3 regions of the Daquilactobacillus linshuiensis genome follow, and region 3 is predicted to be linked to each of the others. Evidence: predicted binding sites of a transcription regulator. Region 3 holds the regulator's gene; each other region holds the start of a gene.
The links. The regulator HrcA, encoded in region 3, represses chaperone genes, less so after heat shock. The targets are predictions, from matches to a motif close to TTAGCACTCNNNNNNNNNGAGTGCTAA.

Region 1: clpP (ATP-dependent Clp endopeptidase proteolytic subunit ClpP) is a predicted target of HrcA. The motif match lies at 1,241-1,267, and genes of this name have one in related genera.
Region 2: ACUV9F_RS01945 (ATP-dependent Clp protease ATP-binding subunit) is a predicted target of HrcA. The motif match lies at 1,210-1,236, and genes of this name have one in related genera.

Annotation. Positions count from the first base shown of each region.
Region 1 covers NZ_CM128255.1:427,840-430,117, reverse strand. Annotated here, with positions in the region: gene ACUV9F_RS02265 (alpha/beta hydrolase family protein) at 1-113, opposite strand, end outside; gene ACUV9F_RS02260 (DUF1310 family protein) at 94-504, opposite strand; gene ACUV9F_RS02255 (helix-turn-helix domain-containing protein) at 890-1,087, shown strand; gene clpP (ATP-dependent Clp endopeptidase proteolytic subunit ClpP) at 1,293-1,883, shown strand; gene whiA (DNA-binding protein WhiA) at 1,923-2,278, opposite strand, start outside.
Region 2 covers NZ_CM128255.1:363,855-366,132, reverse strand. Annotated here, with positions in the region: gene ptsP (phosphoenolpyruvate--protein phosphotransferase) at 1-733, opposite strand, end outside; gene ACUV9F_RS01950 (phosphocarrier protein HPr) at 733-999, opposite strand; gene ACUV9F_RS01945 (ATP-dependent Clp protease ATP-binding subunit) at 1,300-2,278, shown strand, end outside.
Region 3 covers NZ_CM128255.1:576,891-579,168, forward strand. Annotated here, with positions in the region: gene ribF (riboflavin biosynthesis protein RibF) at 1-510, shown strand, start outside; gene hrcA (heat-inducible transcriptional repressor HrcA) at 603-1,649, shown strand; gene grpE (nucleotide exchange factor GrpE) at 1,672-2,250, shown strand; gene dnaK (molecular chaperone DnaK) at 2,275-2,278, shown strand, end outside.

The sequences.
Region 1 (2,278 bases), 150 kb from region 3:
CTAACGTAACCAATATTTTTACCATTTACAACTATTGGACTATTCTTTTTCAATTTTTTATAACCATTTTTAGTGAATTCAATTCTTTCATCATCACTTAATTTTTTCCACATTATTTTGTCCCTCAGTTAAAAAATCATCCAACTCACTAGAATAGGTTCCAGAATCTGCTTTTAATTTATTATTATATTTATTCAATCCTATATCAAAATCAAATTTTTCATTGTCATTAACAAATCCTATTACATCAATTCCGCCCATAGGATTATGCACAATCTGATCATACTGAATAGTAATTTTTTTTATTTTTCCATTTTGCGTAAAAGCGTTTTTGTCTATCTTCTTAAAAAAGCTGTTTATTGCTTTTTGTCCTTCATCACTTTTAACTACTTTAACCATTTCTTCATGAAATCTAACATTATCCATATGAATCTTCACCCCTATTCCAATTACTATTATTGCTAAACTTAATATTACAATTAGGATTTTTCTTTTCTTATTCATTATTAACCTCATTTATAAACAGAATATAGCATAAGATTTTATTTACTTAAATAGACACAGTTAACTATTCCGATACACAACAAAAAACTATTCATAAATGGAACTTGTAACACTAGATACATATATATATCCTTCAGAAACTCTTTAATTATTGAGTCAAATCGGGAAAGTTTATATTCAACATTTGCCAAAACAATTATTAAAAATATGTAAATCATCATATAAATTTATAAGTATGTCGTTTTTTTATATTTTTCTCCTATACCCCCAAAAATATTATTACTATATTCAGTTATTTATTTTTATAAAAACCGATATTGTCATTATTAAAGAGTGTTAGAGGAATAAAGATGATAACTGATATAAATTTAAACATAGGAAAAAAATTCAAGAAATCAGAAAAAAGAAAAAAATAACTCAAGAAAAGCTTGCAGAGTTAAGCAACTTATCAATTAACTACATTTCAAAAATTGAAAGAACTGATGGTCAAAATATTAGTATTAAAAGCTTATTTGCCATTTCTGAAGCCCTTGAAATAAATCCTTCAGAACTATTGTCACTTGAAAATCCTAAAAAAATTTAGGATTTAATACAAGAAAACTAATTGAATTACTATCCGACTTAGATAATAATTCAGCCGACAACATAAGTAAGCAATTTCTAAAACTAATTGAAGATATAAACCATTTGCAAATTTAACACTTAAAATTTGACCGTATTCAATTACTGTGTTAAATTAGCACAGTACTTATAAGAGTGCTAAAAAATTATAGGAGGCGCTAATTAATATGTTAGTACCAACAGTTATCGAACAAAATTCACGCGGTGAACGCGCTTATGATATATACTCACGTCTTTTGAAAGACAGAATCATCATGCTTTCAGGAGAAGTTAATGATCAAATGGCTAACACTATTATTGCTCAATTGCTTTTCCTAGATGCACAAGATTCAGATAAAGATATTTCTATTTATATAAATTCTCCTGGTGGATCTGTTACAGCTGGACTTGCTATTATGGATACTATGAATTTCGTTAAGTCAGATGTTCAAACTATAGCTATGGGTATGGCTGCATCAATGGCAAGTGTCTTATTATCATCAGGTACTAAAGGTAAAAGATTTGCTCTTCCAAATTCAACTGTTCTTATTCACCAACCATTAGGTGGTGCCCAAGGACAACAAACTGAAATTGAAATAGCTGCTCGAGAAATCTTGAAGACTCGTGAAAGATTAAATCACATCTTGGCTGATAACTCAGGGCAAACTTTTGAAACACTTCAAAAAGATACTGATCGTGATAATTACATGACAGCTCAAGAAGCTAAAGACTATGGTTTAATTGATGAAATCATGGTAAACAAAGAAAATAAAAAATAGACGATTTAAAAAGACGAGAATCTAAATTCTCGTCTTTTTTTATACACTTCTCGCTTCTTGTGCTATTTGATTTATTTTTCTTAACCGATGATTAATACCAGATTTTGAAATTGCACCAGATGGCACCATATCGCCAAGTTCTTTTAATGATACTTCGGGATTTTCTAATCGAATCTGTGCAATTTCGCGTAATTTTTCAGGAAGACTATCAAGTCCAACCGTATTGGACAAGAACTTAATATTTTCAATCTGTTTTGCTGCTGCACTAACTGTTTTATTTAAATTTGCATTTTCGCAGTTAACTAGTCTATTAACAGAATTTCTCATATCACGTACTATTCTGACATCTTCAAATTTCATCATTGAATTTTTTGCACCTACTACTAATAAGAACT
Region 2 (2,278 bases), 210 kb from region 3:
CCATTTTTTGATACTTTTGAATATCTGATTCACTTGGATCAACAATCAAATCACCGTCATTTCCATCAATGATCAATGTTTGTCCTTCAGATACTTCACTTGTAACTACATTAGTTCCAACAATTGCTGGAATTTCAAGTGAACGAGCCATTATTGCTGAGTGAGCAGTTCTTCCACCAATATTAGTTACAAAGCCTTTAACAAATTTTTTGTTAAGTTGAGCTGTATCACTAGGAGTTAAATCTTCTGCAACAATAATTACTTCTTCATCAATTAATGCTGGATTAGGTAGACTAACTCCTAATAAATGACTCATTACACGTTTTGAAACATCTCGAACATCCGCAGCACGTTCTTGCATATATGGATTGTCTGTCATAGATTCAAAAATTGTAATAAATTGTTTTGAAACTTCATCTAATGCTTGTTCAGCATTAATAGAATCATCTTTAATTTTTTGTTCTACTGCCCCTGTAAATTCAGGGTCAGCCAGAATCATCTTATGAGCATCAAAAACTTGAGCCTCTTCTTCACCAAGTGATTCAGCAGCTTTGTCTCTAATTGTTGAAAGTTCAGAATCAGACACTTCAAGGGCTGATTTTAATTTAGAAACTTCCTTATCAATGTCAGAAACATTTTTTGATTCAAATGATAAATCTGGTTGAACTAAAAGATAGGCCTTAGCTGTAGCAATTCCATCACTAGCAGCAATTCCACTAATAGTTTTAGTCATTATTCAGTTAATCCTTCTTTACTCATTGTTTCTGTAATAGCTGTCATTGCGTCTGCCGCATCATCACCTTCAGCAGTAATTGTTACATCTGATCCTTGACCAACACCAAGTGACATAACACCCATGATAGATTTTAAGTTAACTGATTTTCCGTTAAATTCTAAGTTGATATCTGAGCTAAATTTGCTTGCTGTTTGTACTAATAGTGTAGCTGGACGTGCATGAATTCCTGATTCTGCAACGATGTGAAATTGTTTGTTTTCCATAGTGTAATTACCTCACTAAACTTCCATATAATATTTTAGAAAAAGAAAGCATTAGCTTTCAATATTCAGATAAAATCGTATCATTTTTTTTATGTTTGGACAAGTGTTTTCTATTTTTTGATAATCGATTACAAGCCCAATATATCAATATTCAGAAGTTGTGAAATCTCGATGAAAACATGCACCATCATTTTCAGAAAATTGCAAGTCTTAGCACTTGCATTATACGAGTGCTAATTATATAATCTCTTTATATCCTGATATTGGATATAAATAAACTTATGAAAGGCAGGGAAATGTATGCTTTGCCAAAATTGCAATATAAGAGAAGCTACTATACATCTCTACACAAGCGTTAATGGACAACGCACAGAAGTAAATTTATGTCAAAATTGTTATCAACAATTACGTAATCAACAAGCAAATATGTCAAATAATCCATTTGATATGAATGATTTTGGTGACCTATTTAGTGCTATTAATAATAATGGTTCACAAAATAGTTCTTCAGCCGATGATTTTTATCGTACACAATCTCAAGGACCTACGAATGGTGGAAATAATACAAATGGAAATTCCGTTCTTTCACAATTTGGTGTTGATTTGACTCAACAAGCAAAAGACGGACATATTGATCCAGTAATTGGCCGTGATAGTGAAATTGAAAGAGTTATTGAAATATTAAATAGAAGAACAAAAAACAACCCAGTATTAATCGGTGAAGCTGGTGTTGGTAAAACTGCAGTAGTTGAAGGATTAGCACAAAAAATTGTCGATGGACAAGTTCCTCAAAAACTATTGAAGAAACGAGTTATAAGATTAGACGTCGTTTCACTTGTACAAGGTACTGGAATTCGTGGACAATTCGAACAAAGAATGCAAGAACTCATTGACGAATTACAAAAAGATAAAAATATAATCTTATTCATTGATGAAATTCACGAAATTGTTGGCGCTGGTAATGCAGAAGGTGGAATGGACGCAGGAAATGTTTTAAAACCTGCTCTTTCTCGTGGTGAATTACAATTAGTTGGTGCCACAACTCTTAATGAATTTAGAACAATCGAAAAAGATTCAGCATTGGCTCGTCGTTTACAACCAGTACAAGTAAATGAACCTACCGTTGAAGAAACAATAAAAATTCTTAACGGTTTAAAGCCAAAATATGAATCATATCATAATGTTAAATACACGTCAGCAGCAATAACAGCAGCAGCAACGTTATCAGATAGATATATTCAAGATAGATTTCTACCAGATAAAGCAATTGATTTATTAG
Region 3 (2,278 bases):
TATGCTAACAATAGATTTGATGTTGTTAAAGTGGACAAAATGGAATTTAGTGGTCAAAAGATTGGTACAACTTCAATAAAAAATAACTTGAAAAACAATCAACTTGAAAATGCTAATAAACAACTTGGATATATCTACGAAAATACTGGTGAGGTTGTTCATGGATTTCAAAGAGGAAGAACATTGGGATATCCTACGGCAAATATTGATATAGATAAAAAAGAGTTTATTCCTGGGATTGGTGTATATATAACTGAAATAAAAATTGATAATATATGGTATCCGTCGATGACGTCTGTTGGATTTAATATAACTTTTGATGATGTTAAGGATTTGGTAGTTGAAAGTAATATTTTAGATTTCAATAAAGATATTTATGGAAAAAAAGTAACTTTAAAATGGAGAAAATTTCTTCGTAAAGAAGTTAAATTTGATGGGATTGACAAGCTAATTGAACAATTAGACAAAGATAAAATTGATACAGAAAATTATTTCAAAAATAATAAATAAATGGTCGCTAATCACTTGACACTTATACTATACATTGGTATATTTTACATTGTTAGCACTTGTGGTATAAGAGTGCTAAAGGAGGTGCCAAGATGTTGACTGATAGGCAGAATTTGATTTTAAAAGAAATTTTTAAAATCTTTACTGAAACAGGTCAACCGGTTGGTTCTAAGACTTTAATGGATTACCTTCCAATCAAAGTAAGTTCAGCAACTATCAGAAATGAGATGGCTGTTTTAGAAGAACAAGGATTAATTGAAAAGACACATCTCTCTTCTGGAAGGGTTCCTTCTGTTGAAGGATATCGTTATTACCTTGATCATTTAGTTCAGCCAACTAAAGTTTCAAACCAAACATCTAAAGTAATTGAACAAAATTTTGATCATCATTTTCATCAGATTGATGATATTATTCAAGAATCTGCAAAAATTTTGTCGAATCTAACTAGTTATACGGCGATTACTTTATCACCTGAAAAAAATTCAACATATTTAACAGGATTTAGAATTGTTCCATTAACTAGTCGTCAATTCATGGCTGTGTTAGTCACAAATCAAGGAACTGTTCAGAGTCAAGTTTATACTATATCAGATGGAATAAGTTCGGATATTATTGAAAAAATTGTCAATATCATGAATGATGAACTTGTTGGATTGCCTTTAGATGAAGTAGTTAAGAAGTTGCATACAGATATTCCTATTATGCTATCAAAATATATGCATTCAACTAATGGATTTCTCGAGTTATTTGATGATGTTTTTCAAAAAGCTGCTAGAAATAGATATTTTGTTGATGGTCAGTTAAATTTATTGAACTATGCTGATCCTGATGATTTAAAACAAATCAGAAATTTATACTCAACTATTGATCAAAATGATGGTTTATTAGCACTTTTGAATAATGAATTAAGTGATCAAGAAATAAATGTTAAGTTGGGATCAGAATTAGATAATGATGCATTTAAGAATTACAGCATTATTACCGCAAGGTATGATGCAGGGATACATGGTGAAGGTTTAATCGCGTTGTTAGGACCAACAAGTATGCCTTATTCAAAAATGATTGGTTTACTCGGTTTATTCAGAGAAGAATTAGCCAACAAACTGATCGAATATTATAAAGATCTTAATGATGAGTAGGAGGATTCATTTGGAAAAGAAAATGGATTCATCACAATTTCCTTCTGAAGATGACTTGAAACAAAAAGAAACAGTCGTTGAAGCAAAAGAAGAAGTAAGTGATGAAATAGATGAAAAAAAAGAGAATGAACCAACTATTGATGAAAATGAAAAACTTCTTGATGAGTTAACTCAAAAAAATCAAGAATTAGAAGACAAGTATTTACGTTCTCAAGCAGAAATTCAAAACATGCATCAACGTTTTGAAAAAGAGCAGCGACAATTGCTGAAATATGGTGGTCAAAAGCTTGCTAAAGAGATTTTACCAGTCATTGATAATATTGAACGTGCACTACAAGTTGAAGTTACAGATGACAATGGTGAGCAGCTAAAAAAAGGAATTGAATTAACTTTAAAAAGTTTGAATACAGCTTTAAAAAATAGTGATGTCACAGAAATTAAAGCTGAAAATCAAAAATTTGATCCTACAATTCATCAGGCTATTCAAACTGTTCCTGCTGATGATAGTCATCCTGCAGATACAGTTGTTTCAGTTTTACAAAAAGGATATATGATAAAAGATCGTGTATTAAGACCATCAATGGTTATTGTTGCAAATTAATAAGTAATAAAGGAGATTTAAGTTATGT